Regions from separate parts of the Micromonospora sp. FIMYZ51 genome, predicted to be linked through region 1. Evidence: riboswitches for the same ligand, from Rfam matches in the RefSeq annotation. Region 1 holds a riboswitch; the other holds the start of a gene.
What was found. Region 1 has a riboswitch for cobalamin ahead of metE (5-methyltetrahydropteroyltriglutamate--homocysteine S-methyltransferase). Riboswitches for the same ligand answer to the same signal wherever they lie in the genome.
Positions count from the first base shown of each region.

Region 2: linked by a shared signal. The riboswitch ahead of QQG74_RS20965 (cell wall anchor protein) and the one ahead of metE (5-methyltetrahydropteroyltriglutamate--homocysteine S-methyltransferase) in region 1 are both predicted to bind cobalamin.

Region 1 is NZ_CP134706.1:3,084,955-3,091,961, reverse strand. It holds gene QQG74_RS14125 (helix-turn-helix transcriptional regulator) at 1-80, shown strand, start outside; gene QQG74_RS14120 (DUF397 domain-containing protein) at 73-261, shown strand; gene metE (5-methyltetrahydropteroyltriglutamate--homocysteine S-methyltransferase) at 345-2,582, opposite strand; cobalamin riboswitch at 2,693-2,904, opposite strand; gene QQG74_RS14110 (MerR family transcriptional regulator) at 2,934-3,704, opposite strand; gene QQG74_RS14105 (ABC transporter permease) at 3,735-4,496, opposite strand; gene QQG74_RS14100 (ATP-binding cassette domain-containing protein) at 4,506-5,336, opposite strand; gene QQG74_RS14095 (ribonucleotide-diphosphate reductase subunit beta) at 5,475-6,509, opposite strand; gene QQG74_RS14090 (transposase) at 6,831-7,007, shown strand, end outside.
Region 2 is NZ_CP134706.1:4,696,635-4,703,641, reverse strand. It holds gene QQG74_RS20995 (NAD(P)-binding domain-containing protein) at 1-480, shown strand, start outside; gene QQG74_RS20990 (SDR family NAD(P)-dependent oxidoreductase) at 477-1,304, shown strand; gene QQG74_RS20985 (MFS transporter) at 1,301-2,644, shown strand; gene QQG74_RS20980 (hypothetical protein) at 2,808-2,954, shown strand; cobalamin riboswitch at 3,090-3,226, shown strand; gene QQG74_RS20975 (peptidase) at 3,322-4,365, shown strand; gene QQG74_RS20970 (hypothetical protein) at 4,403-4,891, shown strand; cobalamin riboswitch at 4,969-5,111, shown strand; gene QQG74_RS20965 (cell wall anchor protein) at 5,229-6,701, shown strand; gene QQG74_RS20960 (hypothetical protein) at 6,698-7,007, shown strand, end outside.

The DNA of each region.
Region 1 (7,007 bases):
GCCTCGATGGGTTGGCCCTTGATGAGGGACAATCCAAGCAACTGATCAGCAAGATCATTGGAGAGGTCTACCATGGCTGAGCTGACCGGCGCCCGGTGGCGCAAGAGCACCCGCAGCGGCGACAACAACGGCGCGTGTGTCGAGGTCGCCGACAACCTGCCCGGCCTCGTCGCCGTACGCGACAGCAAGGACCCGACCGGTCCCGCCCTCACCTTCTCCCTCACCGCCTGGACCAACTTCATCCGAGCGACCAGGCCCTGAACCTGCTGCACGGAAGCGCGCCCGACAACCACCGGGCGCGCTCCCGTACCGAGCTGGGCAGCACGTCGCCCGCCGGGGACCGGTCAGTCGCCGCGTACCTCGGCGGCGGCGGCGACCAGGTGCCGCAGCGACGCCTCGACCTCCGGGTAGCCGCGCGTCTTCAGGCCGCAGTCCGGGTTGACCCAGAGCCGCCGGGCGGGCACGGCCGCGACGGCGCGGCGTAGCGCCTCGACCACCTCGTCACGCGGCGGCACCCGGGGCGAGTGGATGTCCCACACGCCGGGGCCGACGCCCCGGCTGTAGCCGATCGCGGCGAGGTCTTCGAGCACCTCCATTTTGGAGCGGGACGCCTCGATGCTTGTCACGTCCGCGTCGAGCGCGTCGATTGCGGTGATCACCTCGCCGAACTCGGAGTAGCAGAGGTGGGTGTGGATCTGGGTGTCGTCGGCTACGCCGCTGGTGGCCAGGCGGAACGCGCCGACCGCCCAGTCCAGGTACGCCTGCTGGTCGGCCCGGCGCAGCGGCAGCGTCTCGCGCAGCGCCGGCTCGTCGACCTGGATGACCCGGATCCCGGCGGCCTCCAGGTCGCGGCACTCGTCACGCAGGGCGAGTGCGACCTGGTCGGCGGTGGCCGCGAGCGGCTGGTCGGTGCGGACGAACGACCAGGCCAGGATGGTGACCGGGCCGGTCAGCATGCCCTTGACCGGCTTGCTGGTCAACGACTGCGCGTAGGTCGACCAGTCGACCGTCATCGGCGTCTTCCGGGCCACGTCGCCGTGGATGATCGGCGGGCGGACGCAGCGGGAGCCGTAGGACTGCACCCAGCCGTGCTCGGTGGCGGCGAAGCCGTCCAGCTGTTCCCCGAAATACTGCACCATGTCGTTGCGTTCCGGTTCGCCGTGCACCAGCACATCCAACCCCAGCTTCTCCTGGAGCCGGATGACGTGTTCGACCTCGGCACGCATCCGGGCCCGGTAGCCCGCGTCGTCGAGGCTGCCCGCCCGGTGCGCGGCGCGGGCCTGGCGCAGCTCGGCGGTCTGCGGGAACGACCCGATCGTGGTGGTCGGCAGGTCCGGCAGCTCCAGGCGTTCCTGCTGTCGGGCGGCCCGGGTGGGATAGTCGCCGCGCCGTCGGTCGCCGGGGCGCAGCGCGGCGAGGCGTCCACGTACGTCGTCGTGACGCCAGGCGGCCGGGGCCGCCGGTAGCGGCGCGGGTAGCGCGGTGGTGCCGTCGCGCAGCGCGCGACCGAGCAGCACCACCTCGTCGACCTTCTGCTTGGCGAAGGCGAGCCGCTCGGCCAGCTGCGGGTCGAGGCGGGTCTCGGCGGAGAGGTCCACCGGGACGTGCAGCAGCGAGCAGGAGGTGGCGACCGCGACGTGGTCGGCCAGCCCGGCGAGCGTCGCCCCGGCGGCCACGGCGGCCCGCAGGTCGGTACGCCAGATGTTCCGGCCGTCCACCAGCCCGGCGACGATGGTCCGGCCGCCCAGCGGGCCGGCGGCGGCGAGCCGTCGGACGTTGCCGGGCCCGGCGACGAGGTCGAGGCCGATCGCCTCGACCGGGGTGTCCAGCAGGGCGGGCAGCGCATCGCCAAGCTCACCGAAGTAGGTCGCCACGAAGATGCGCGGCCGGTGTTCGAGCCGACCGAGCCGGGTGTAGGCCCGGCGGAGCGCGTCGATCTCGGCGGGACTGCGGTCGGCGACGTAGGCCGGCTCGTCCAGCTGCACCCAGGCCACGCCCGCGTCGGCAAGCGCGGTAAGCATTTCGGCGTACGTCTCGACCAGGTCGTCGAGGCGGGCGAACGGATCGTCGCCCTTGGCCAGCAGCAGGAACGTGGCCGGGCCGACGAGCACCGGTCGGGTGGTGATGCCCAGCTCGCGCGCCTCGGCGTACTCGCCCAGCGCCTTCGCGGGATTCGGCGTGAAGACGGTGTCGGTGCCGATCTCCGGCACCAGGTAGTGGTAGTTGGTGTCGAACCATTTGGTCAGTTCCAGCGCCGGCTCGGCATCGACGCCACGGGCCATGGCGAAATACGTGTCAAGTGCGGAGAAACCCAGCCGGGCAAACCGGGTGGGGATCGCGCCCACCGCGACGGCGGTGTCGAGCACCTGGTCGTAGTAGGAGAACGTGTTCGACGGGATCGCGTCGAGGCGGGCGTCGTGCAGCGTCCGCCAGACTTCGGCGCGGAGCCGGGCGGCGGTGCGCGCCAGGGCGTCCGCGTCGACGGTGCCGGCCCAGTACGCCTCGACGGCCCTCTTCAGCTCACGGTTCGCGCCGATGCGCGGATAGCCGAGCACGGTGCTCTGCCCGAATGCGGTACTCACCAGGGTGTCCTTCCCTCGAAGTGCCCGGCGGTACGGGAGGGGAAGGCGGGTACCCGTCAGGTACCGGCTTCCGCCCTGGCCCTCCCGAGGGACCGCCGGCGGCGCACACCGGCGGTGTGCGCGGCGCTGGCAGGTCTTCGGACTCGTGGGCGTGACACCAGGTCGCCTACTGGCCGTCGCTTCCCAGACCTCGCGGTCCAGTGCTTCGTTGACGGCGGTCGTTCCCACTCACCGCTGCGGGGCAGTCCCGGTTTCGCACCGGGTTCCCTCTTACGACGCCCCACCCGCGCGGATGGGACGAACCAACACCACCGGCCATCGTACGGGCCGCGCCGGGTCCGGGCCACGGTGTCACGGTTCGCGCTTCGCCATCCGGGTCCACCCGGTCCAGCCACGCTCGGCGATCAGTTCCCGCATCCGGGCGACTGCGGGATGGGCGGCGCTGGCGAACGAGTCCATCAGGCCGATGAACGCCGGGTCGGGCATGATCTCGTCCTGCTGTTCGAGTTCGCCGTGGGCCGCCGCCGCCTCGTTCAGTTCGCAGATCAGGTCGGCCGTCTCGCGCAGCAACTCGTCGTCCGCCCCGCTCTCCGCGATCCGAGCGATCAGCTGGTACAGCCGGACGGTCGTCGGGTTGCCCAGCTGGGCCACCTTGTCCGCCATCAGTGTCGGGATCGCTTCCGGCCAGCGCGCCGCCACCAGGATCCACCCGTCCCGCTCGCCCTCGATGACCACCGCCGGTACGCCGATCGCCCGCAGGCGGTCCAGGTAGTCGACCACCTCCGCCGGCACGGCCAGGGAGTCGCCGCAGCCCAGCCGCGCGATTCGCCGCCGGTGTTCCTGGAGCGCACGGATCTGCGTACGCAACTGCCGATCGATCTCGGTGGTCGCGGCGGCGAACGTCTCGGCGTCGGCGTCGAGTAGCTCACGTACCCGGGCCAGCGGGACACCGGCCTCGGCCAGGGTCCGGATCCGGATCAGACGTACGACGGAGGCCGCGTCGTACGTCCGATAGCCGGAGGCGTCGCGCTCCGGCTCCGGGAGCAGGCCGATCTGGTGGTAGTGCCGCACCGCGCGGATGGTCACCCCGGCGTACGACGCCAGGCGTCCGATCGTCAGCATGGCTTCAGCCTGCCCTACCCGGACCCGTTCTCAGCTGACCCGGCGGCGGTAGACGGCCATGGCGACGCCGTAGGCGACGACGAGGAGCCCGGTACACCAGGCGAGCGCAAGCCAGATGTCGCCACCGACCTGCTGCTGGGCGAACAAGCCGCGAATCGCGTTGACGATGGAGGTGACCGGCTGGTGCTCGGCGAAGGCCCGCACCGGGCCGGGCATGCTCTGCGTGGGTACGAAGGCCGAGCTGATGAACGGCAGGAAAATGAGCGGATAGGAGAAGGCGCTGGCGCCTTCCACCGAGTTCGCGGTCAGGCCCGGGATGACCGCGAGCCAGGTCAGCGCGAGGGTGAACAGCATCATGATGCCGGCGACCGCGAGCCAGCCCAGCACGCCGGCCCCCGAGCGGAAGCCCATGACGAGGGCGACCAGCACCACCACCACGAGCGAGATCAGATTGGCCACCAGCGACGTCAACACGTGCGCCCAGAGCACCGACGAGCGGGCGATCGGCAGGGACTGGAACCGCTCGAAGATGCCGGCCTTCATGTCCAGAAAGAGCCGGTACGCGGTGTAGGAGATGCCGGAGGCGACGGTGATGAGCAGGATGCCGGGCAGCAGGTAGTTCACGTAGCTGCCGGACCCGGCCTGGATGGCGCCACCGAAGACGTAGACGAAGAGCAGCAGCATGGCGATCGGCGTGATCGCGGTCGTGATGATGGTGTCCGGGCTGCGGCTGATGTGGCGCAGGGACCGGCCCAGCAGGGTGACGGTTTCGCTGAAGAAGTGCTTGGTCATCTCGGATCCTCAGTTGCTCGTACCGTCGGGGCCGGCGGCGGCCACCGTGCCGGCCGTGACCTCCTCGCCAACGATGGCGAGGAAGATCTCCTCCAGGGTCGGCTGCTTCTCGACGTACTCGACCTTGGCCGGCGGCAGCAGTTGCTTGAGTTCGGTGAGGGTGCCGTCGGCGATGATGCGCCCTGAGTGCAGGATCGCGATCCGGTCGGCGAGCTGTTCGGCCTCGTCGAGGTACTGCGTGGTGAGCAGCACCGTCGTGCCCTGCCGGGCGAGTTCCCGGACCGCCTGCCACACCTCCAGCCGGGCCTGCGGATCGAGCCCGGTGGTCGGCTCGTCGAGGAAGATCACCGCCGGGTTCCCGATCAGGCTCATCGCGATGTCGAGCCGACGGCGCATGCCGCCCGAGTACGTCGACACCCGCCGGCCGGCCGCCTCGGTCAGCGCGAAGCGGGCGAGCAGTTCGTCGGCGATCTGGCCGGGATTTCCCACCTGCCGCAACCGGGCGACGAGCACCAGGTTCTCCCACCCGGTGAGGATCTCGTCGACGGCGGCGAACTGGCCGGTCAGGCTGATCGACTCGCGCACCTTCGCCGCCTGCCGGACGACATCGAAGCCGTTGACGCTGATCGTCCCCGCGTCCGGCTTGAGCAGCGTGGCGAGGATTCGCACGACCGTGGTCTTGCCCGCCCCGTTGGAGCCGAGCAGGGCGAAGATGCTGCCGCGGGCGACGGCGAAGTCGACTCCGCGCAGCACATCCAGCTTCTGGTATGACTTCGTGAGGTCCTGGACCTGGATCGCCGGCCCGCGGACCTGCTCGCTTTTTCGAAGTTCGGTGGACATGGCGTCAGCATGCGGGGTTGACGCTGCGTCAAGGTCAAGCCCGGCACGGTCGATGGACTCCGTTTCGGCGGCACGGCGGTGTCCGAGTGGATCGGTGACCGCCATACCGCCGAAACGGCGCGTCGGGCTGGGCCGGGATCAGAAGTCGTCGTCGAAGGTGACCGAGCCGGTCACGCCGACCTGGTACGCCGAGACGCGGCGCTCGAAGAAGTTCGACAGCTCCTGCACGTCCTGCAACTCCATGAAGGCGAACGGATTCTTCGAGCCGTACATCGGCTCGATGCCGAGCACGGCCAGCCGCCGGTCGGCCACGTGCTGGAGGTACTCCCGCATGTCGGCCAGTGACATGCCGGAGACGCCCTGCTCAAGCAGGTCCTCGGCGAACTGGACCTCGCACTCCACCGCCTCGGCCAGCATCTCCTTGACCTGCCGTGCCAGCTCAGCGTCGAAGAGCTCGGGCTCCTCGGCGCGTACGGTGTCGACCACGTCGAAGGCGAAGGCCATGTGCATCGACTCGTCGCGGAACACCCAGTTGGTGCCGGAGGCCAGGCCGTGCAGCACGCCCCGGGAACGCAGGAAGTAGACGTACGCGAACGCGCCGTAGAAGAACAGGCCCTCGATGCAGGCGGCGAAGCAGATCAGGTTGAGCAGGAACGCCCGCCGATCCTGCCGCGTCGTCAACTCGCGCAGCTCGAAAATGGAGTCGATCCACTTGAAGCAGAACTCGGCCTTGCGGGCGATCGAGGGAATGTGCTCCACCGCCGCGAACGCGGCGGACCGTTCCCGCTCGTCCGGCACGTAGGTGTCCAGCAGGTTCAGGTAGAACTGGACGTGCACCGCCTCCTCGAACAGCTGCCGGGACAGGTAGAGCCGGCCCTCCGGGGAGTTGATGTGCTGGTAGAGGTTGAGCACCAGGTTGTTGGCGACGATCGTGTCGCCGGTGGCGAAGAAGGCGACCAGCCGGGAGACCAGGTGCTGCTCGGCCGGTGACAGCTTGGCCAGGTCGGCGAGGTCGGAGTGCAGGTCGACCTCCTCGACGGTCCAGGTGTTCTTGATGGCGTCCTTGAACCGGTCGAAGAACTGCGGGTAGCGCATCGGCCGCAGGGTCAGGTCCATGCCGGGGTCGAGCAGCAGGTGCCGCCGGCCGGTGCTGGGTTCAGAAACGGTGGTCATCAGAATCCGCCCGCGAAGCCCTTGGCTTTAGCCAAGGGGAGGTAACGGTGGTCAGGTGTTGCGTTGGCTTTCGACATAGCGTGTGACAACCTCCAAGGTCCCGCCGCCAGCCGTGGCGACGAGATTGCTGATGGCGCATAGAGTCAGTGGGCAGCCTGGGCCGTGAGCTCGGAGACTAGATCTTTATAGCCGTGACGTGCGACATAGCGTTTCCCGCTCCACGGTGGGGTGCCTCGCGTTCGGCGGACACCTCGCGGAATTCTTTGAGTCGGGGGGTGTCGATTCCACCGGTAATGAAGCGCCGTCGCTACCATATCCATTATGGATCAGACAGTGCGTTACACCTACAGGTTGCGTCCTGGCGCGACCACCCAGGACGCACTGCTGGCCGAGTGGGCTCGGTGCCGGTGGTTGTGGAACGAAGCCGTCCACCAGCAAAGAACCGGTCGTAACCCCACCTTCGGCAAACTGTCGAAGCTGCTCACCGAAGCACGCGCC
Region 2 (7,007 bases), 1.6 Mb from region 1:
ATCGAACGGCTGGACGGGGAACGGGTGATGTTCACCGACGGCAGCGCCGACCCGGTCGACGTGATCGTCTGGGCCACCGGGTACCGGGTGAGTATCCCGTTCCTGTCCCCGCAATGGCTGGGCCCCGACCCCCAGCAACTGCCGCTGTACCAGCGAGTCTTCCATCTCGACGACCCCAGCCTGGCATTCGTCGGTCTGATGCAGTCCACCGGTGCCGCGCTGCCGGTCGTGGAGGTCCAGGCCAAACTGGTCGCCGCGTATCTCTCCGGCGGCTATGCCCTGCCCGGCATCGACGAACAGCAGCACGCCGTGCAGCGAGCCCTGCGCGCCGCCATCGAGCGGTGGGGCACGAACGCCCGGCCGCACATGCGTATCGATTTCGACCGGTACGTCGCCGACCTGCCCCGGGAGATCGCGGCTGGCCGGAAGCGCCTCGCCCGGGGCGGACGCACCTTCACCGCCGAGGAGAGAGTGGTTTGAGCGCCCGAGACCCCCGCGGATTGCGTGTCCTCGTCACCGGTGCCTCCGGCACGTTCGGCCGGGCCATCTGTGCCCGGCTGGACGAGCTGGGGGCCCAGGTCGTCGGGTTGGACCTGGCCCCCCGTGCCGACGACCCGGTCCGGGTCCTGGCCTGCGACATCACCGACGACGACGCGGTGCCGGCGGTGGTACGCGAAGCAATCGACCAGCTCGGTGGGCTCGACCTGCTGATCAACAACGCCGGGATCGGTGGGCCCGCCCCGGCCGAACTGGCGCCGGGCGCGGAAGTACGCCGCCAGCTCGACATCAACCTGCTGGGCACCTGGCGGGTCACCGCCGCATGTGTGGACGCGCTGGTCGCCTCTGGTGGCCGGATAGTCATGCTCAGCTCGCGGATGGCCGTCATGCAGTTGCCGCTGGCCGCTGCGTACGGTGCCTCCAAGCGCGCTCTGGTCGCGTACGCGGACGCGCTGCGTCTGGAGCTCGGCACCCATGTCGGCGTCACCTGCGTGTACCCGTCGGCGGTACGAAGCCCGATCCACGACTCGACGGCCGCGGCCGGGCTCTCGCTGGAGGGCATGAGCCAGTACGAGCCGCTGGACGGGGTGGTCCGGACCGTGCTGCGCGCCGCGCTCAGTCGTCGTCCTCGCCGTGATCTACCCACCACCCGGCGGGGCGCGGTCGAGTTCTTCCTGGCCCGTCACCTGCCCGCGCTTACCGATCGGATCGTGGCGCGCATCCTCGCCGGCCGGGTCCGCTCCGGCGCGTTCCAGGGCGCCGAGCTGGCCGCGGGTGTGGTCGCACGGCATGAGGCGACCCGATGACGGCGCTGCGCGGGGCGGCGGGCGAGGTGCGGACCAGGGCAGGTGACCTGATCGCGTACGCCACCGGTTCGGTCGGGATGGGCGTCTGGGTGACCGTTCCCGGCCTGCTGTTGCTCTATTTCCTCACCAATACGCTCGGTGTCTCGCCGTTCCTGGCCGGCCTCACCCTGCTGCTGCCGAAGATCATCGACATCATCGTGCATCCGATGCTGGGCAGCCGATCCGACCGGGAAGCGCGCAGCAGCGGACACCGGCTCGGCATGCTGCGGGTCGGTCTGCTGCTTCCGGTGGCCATGGTGGCGATGTTCTCGGTGCCCGCCGGTTTCTCCGGCGCATCGGCGGCGCTCTGGGTGGGCGGCTGGTTCATCGCCGGCAACCTGCTTTTCGCGTGTTTCCAGGTGCCCTACCTGACCACCCCGTCCGATCTTCGAGTCGGGTACCACGAGCGCACCCGGGTGTTCATGTTCCGGATGCTTTTCCTCACCTTCGGGTTGCTTGGTGCCGGTGTGGCCGCACCGGCGCTGGTGGAGTCGGGACAGCGCGGCGACTACGGCTGGATGGCCCTGCTGCTCTCCGGCGTCATGGTGATCTCCGGGCTGGTCGCACTGACCGGGGTACGGCGTCTCACTGCCCACGCCGGTTTCCGGATGCCCGACCAGCAGGCGGCCCACTCGACCATCGGTGACATCGCGGTCGCCTGGCGGGACCCCGACTTCCGTGCGCTGGTGCTGTCCTACCTGTTCACCGGCACCACTACTCACCTGTTCCTCGCAGCGCTGCCGTTCTACACCAAGTACGTCTTCGACAACTCTGGGCTGACCGCCGTGTTCATGGGGGCGTTCCTCGGTCCAGCGGTCGTCGCCGGTCCGGTGTGGATGCAGGTGTCCCGGCGCATCGGCAAGCAGCCTGGCCTGCTGATCTGTCAGGCGGTCTTCGTGGCCGGTTCGCTGGCGCCGCTGCTCGGCTACGGCACCGGGCCGGCTGTCGCGGTGGTCGGCGTCCTGGGCGTCGCGTTCGCCGGGCTACAGCTGTTCGCGTTCTCGATGGTCCCGGATGCGGTCGCGGCCGCCGAGCAGCGTGGTACCGTCCGGGCTGGCGCCTACACCGGTGTCTGGACTGCCACCGAAGCCACCGGCACCGCAATCGGCCCCTACGTGTACTCGGCCGTGCTCGCCCTAGGCGGCTTCATCTCCACCACCGAGGGGCAGACCGTGACGCAGCCGGAGTCCGCCCACACCGCCCTGTTGATCGGCTTCACCGTGGTTCCGGCGGTGCTGATGGCCGCGGCGCTGACATTCCAAGTGCGCTGGAAGCTGGACCGGACACGCCACACCGGTTGAGCGTTGCGTGCTCAGGCCGGCACCGGTCGCCGAGCGAACGCTCGCATGGCCAGCGTCCCGAGCATCGAGCCGGGAGCCAGCAGCCAGAATGCCCAACGCTTTGGTCGCCGCACAATCACCTGCCGGTGCGCCCGTACGATCCGACTACGGTCCGTCCACGCCCATGCCCCAGTTTCCGGGGTTTCTCGACCAACTGGCGATCGAAGCCCTCGATCCCCTGGTCACCCCGCCGTCCTGGCTCGCCGACGCCTGGAGCGATGACCCGGCATGGCGTCGAACCATCGACGATGCGCGGCACGACGTTCGGTAGCGGCCGGACTCGGACCTGTCGCAGGTTCGAGAGGTGAGGGGCACACACCTTGTGTGCGCAGCGGAACCAGCGCGGAGAAGTGACATAAGGTGTTTGTTCGGTTGCGGATTGACAGCGGCCGTATGGCGAACGAGACTGGCGCGACAACTGAACAGCCGCGTGTACGTGCGGGGGAAGTCCGGTCCAAGTCCGGCGCTGGCCCGCAACGGTAGGCCACCGGGGCGCATTCCCGGTGGCGAGCCCGAATACCTGCCGTACCCGTGAGTCCTGCTCCTCACCCGTCGTGGCCCACGGGTCGGAGGCCGGTCAACCGTGTCCTCACGGGCGGCCGGGTTCTGACGACCGCCGGGCCGGAAAGGCGCTTCCGATGGTCGTTCGCCTGAGCCGGCACCGCCTGCTCGCCCTACTCTGCGGTGTCGTCGCCGCCCTCACCCTCGCCACACCGGCGCTTGCCACCCCCATCCCGGTGGGTGCCGTCCGCTCGGATGCGGCCGCAGGTTGGTTGGCCCGCCAACTGGTCGATGGGGAACGCTTCGAGGCCGTTTTTGACGGCGTCGCGTATCCCGACCAAGGGCTGACTCTCGACGCGGTGTTCGCGTTTGCCGCTGCCGGTGTCGCCGACGACTTCGGCGCACCGGCACTCGCCTGGATTAGCCAGCCTAGTGTCCGGGACGGGTACATCGGCGACGGCACCACGGAGGCATACGCGGGCGCGACCGCCAAACTCGCGCTGGCCGTCGCGGTACGCGGCGGCGACCCGACCGACGTCGGGGGTGTGGACCTCATCGCCCGGTTGCGATCGCTTCAGACACCCGGTGGCCGGTTCACCGACCAGTCAGCGTGGGGCGACTTCAGCAACGCCTTCAGCCAGTCCTTCGCGATTCTTGCGCTGAAGCGGACCGCGCAGGGTGTGCCGGCGGTCGCCGCCGGCTGGCTGGCCGGCACCCGGTGCCCGGACGGCGGCTACCCCCTGCTGCCCGCGCAACCGGTATGCACCTCCGATGTGGATGCCACCGCCCTGGTGGTGCAGGCGTTGCGGGCCGCCGGCCGATGGGCCGACGCTGCGGCTGGCTTGCGCTGGCTGGTCTCCGTGCAACGTGCCGACGGCGGGTTCACCAACATCGACGGAGTAGCCAACGCCAACAGCACCGGGCTGGCGGCGCAGGCGCTGCGCGACGGTGGCCGGCCGCTGGCCTGGCTGCGGGCTCGCGTGTTCCTGGCCGGATTGCAGGTCGGCTGCACCGCGCCCCCGGCCAATCGGGGAGCGGTCGACTTCGACGGCGGCGCCTTCGACCCCGGCACTGCCATCCGCGCCACCGCTCAAGCCGTCCTGGGGCTGACCGGTACCGGATACGCCCGGCTCTCCACCACCACCGCGACCACCGGCGCACCCACTCTTGTCTGCCGCTGACCCCTCCGACACAACCCGTACCACCGAAGGAGTGTCCATGTTCCGTGTCCACAATCCCGTCCGTCGGTGGCTCGCGAGCCTTGTGGCGGCCGGTGTCGTCGCCGTCGGGCTGGTCGCTGTCGAGCCGTCTCCGCAGGTTGCCCAGGCCGCCGCGTGCACCGGGACGTCCGGAGTCACCGTGGTGGTCGACTACGGCTCACTCGGCGGCGGCGTCCAGGTGGCGTGTGCGCTCGGCGACCCGGCCACTGGGCTGGCCGCCCTACAGGGTGCTGGTTTCACGGTGACCGGTACGCAACGGTGGGGGTTGGCCTTCGTCTGCCGGATCAACGGCCAGCCGACCGCCGCGACGGAACCCTGCGTCAATACCCCGCCGGTCAGCGCGTACTGGTCGTACTGGCACGCCTCCGGCAGCGGTGCCGCGTGGACGTACAGCACGTCGGGAGCGACCAGCTACAACCCGGCGCCGGGCACGGTGGAGGGCTGGTCCTTCGGCTCCGGCGCGGCACCCAGCATCACCGCCCCCTGACGTGGCTATGTCCGCCATGAACCGTTGACGTGCCGGGTGTCGACCGCCACGCTGGCGCCGAGAGGCGACCAGGCGGTACGGTGGCGACACCCGGTGCGCCGGGTACACAACTGAATACGTCCTGTTCGGGGGGAAGCCGGTAGAAGCCGGCGCTGACCCGCAACCGTGAGCGAGACCTGTCTCGCGAGCCGGAATGCCCCGCACAGGACGAGCGGCTTCCACTGTCGAGGTCTACAGGGTGGAGTCCGGGCAACCGAGGTACGGCAATCCGTCGTGGATTGTCCTCCGCCGGTGCCTTCCGGAGCTTTCACCGACCGCTCTGCGAAAGGCACCCCGCATGCCCACGTTCCCGCTCCGGCGCCTCGGCGCCGGTCTCGGCAGCGCCACCGCCATGGCGCTCGCCATCGTCGCGGCCACCCCCATCGGCGTGACTGCCGCGCCGTCGCCGATCCACACCGCCGCCGCGCGCGACGCCGCGACCTGGCTCGCTGGTGAGTACGCCGACGGAGTTCTGCCAGGCCCTTTCGGCGGCGAGGACTGGGGGCTGAGCATCGACGGAGTGATCGCCCTCGCCGCCACCGGTGTAGCTAGCTCGACTCGGCAGGCGGCGACGGCGCAGATCGCTATGCACGTGCGGTCCTACAACAGCTACGACGACTGGGGCATCGAGAGCTTCACCGACGGCGGCGCCACCGCGAAACTGCTCTACGCCGCCTCCGCCGCCGGTGCCGACCCCACCGACTTCGGCGGCTGGGACCTACGCGCCGAGACCCTGGCCCTGATCTCCGGGGCGGGCACCGGCCACCAGCACGGCCGGATCACCAGCCGGACCACCGAGGCGACCGGCCCGGACCCGAGCAATACCTTCGACCAGTCCTTTGCCGTGCTGGGCCTGGCCCGCAGCGGTGGCGTGCCGCAGCAGACCGTCGACTTCCTCATCCGGCAGCAGTGCACGGCCGGCGGTTTCCGGCTCTATCCCGACGCGGACGGCGCGCCGTCGCCGTCCTGCGACGCTCAGGCCAACGCCACCCTCGACGTCGACTCGACCGCCATGGCCGTTCAAGCCTTGCTCGCGACCGACGTCACCGGCGCGGACGAGGCCGCACAGCGCGGCGCGGACTGGCTGGTGACGCAGCAACGCACCGACGGATCGTTCGGCGGGTCGGGGCCGACCAGTGGCGCGAACTCCAATAGCACCGGCCTCGCTGGGCAGGCGCTGGCCGCAGCGGGACGCGACGCCGAGGCGGCGCGGGCCGCGCAGGCCCTGGCGACGCTGCAGCTCACCACCGCCAACGGCGGCGCCGCGGCGGCCGATGCCGGTGCCGTCGCCTACGCCAGCGACGCGCTGACCGAGGCGGTACGCGAGGGAATCGCCGCGAACTTCCGGGATCAGTGGCGCCGCGCCACCGCCCAGGCGCTCCTCGGGCTGGCCCAGATACCGCTGGGCCGGATCGGCCTCGATCTGCCGCCCTCCGGCGAACCCACCTCGTCGCCAACCGTGCCACCGAGGCCGACGGGGTCGCCCACGCCCACCGCCGCACCAACGCCCTCTGGCTCACCGACCCTGACCGCGTCACCCACGCCGACCACCTCGCCCACCGGCGGTCCGACGCCGAGCGTCGTACCGTCGACACCCACGCCGACCGTGACAGCGTCGACTCCCACCTCCCCTGTCAGCAGTCCCGCCGCAGGCGGGCCGGGTCGCCTGCCGACCACCGGTGCGGCGATCGGCGGGTACGTGCTCATCGCGCTGCTGCTGCTCGGTGGGGGAGCGGTGCTGCTGGTGCTCGGCCGCCGGCGGGCCACATGAGCACCCGGGCGACCCGGACCGCGTTCGTTCTCGCCCTGGCCGCCACCACCGTCCTGGTCGGGCCAAGGCCGGCTGTGGCTGCCGGCAGCGCCGGCTACTGCCCGGACACCGGCGGCGTCACCGTCGTGGTGGACTTCAAGGAACTCGGTGGCGGCACGGTCGTCCGGTGTGCCCTCGGCGACCAAACCACCGGATTGGCAGCGTTGAAGAACGCTGGCTTTCAAATCACGGGCACGCTGCGCTGGGGCGAGGGGTTCGTCTGCCGGATCGGGGGCAAACCCTCGGCCAGCGAGGAAAAATGCGTCG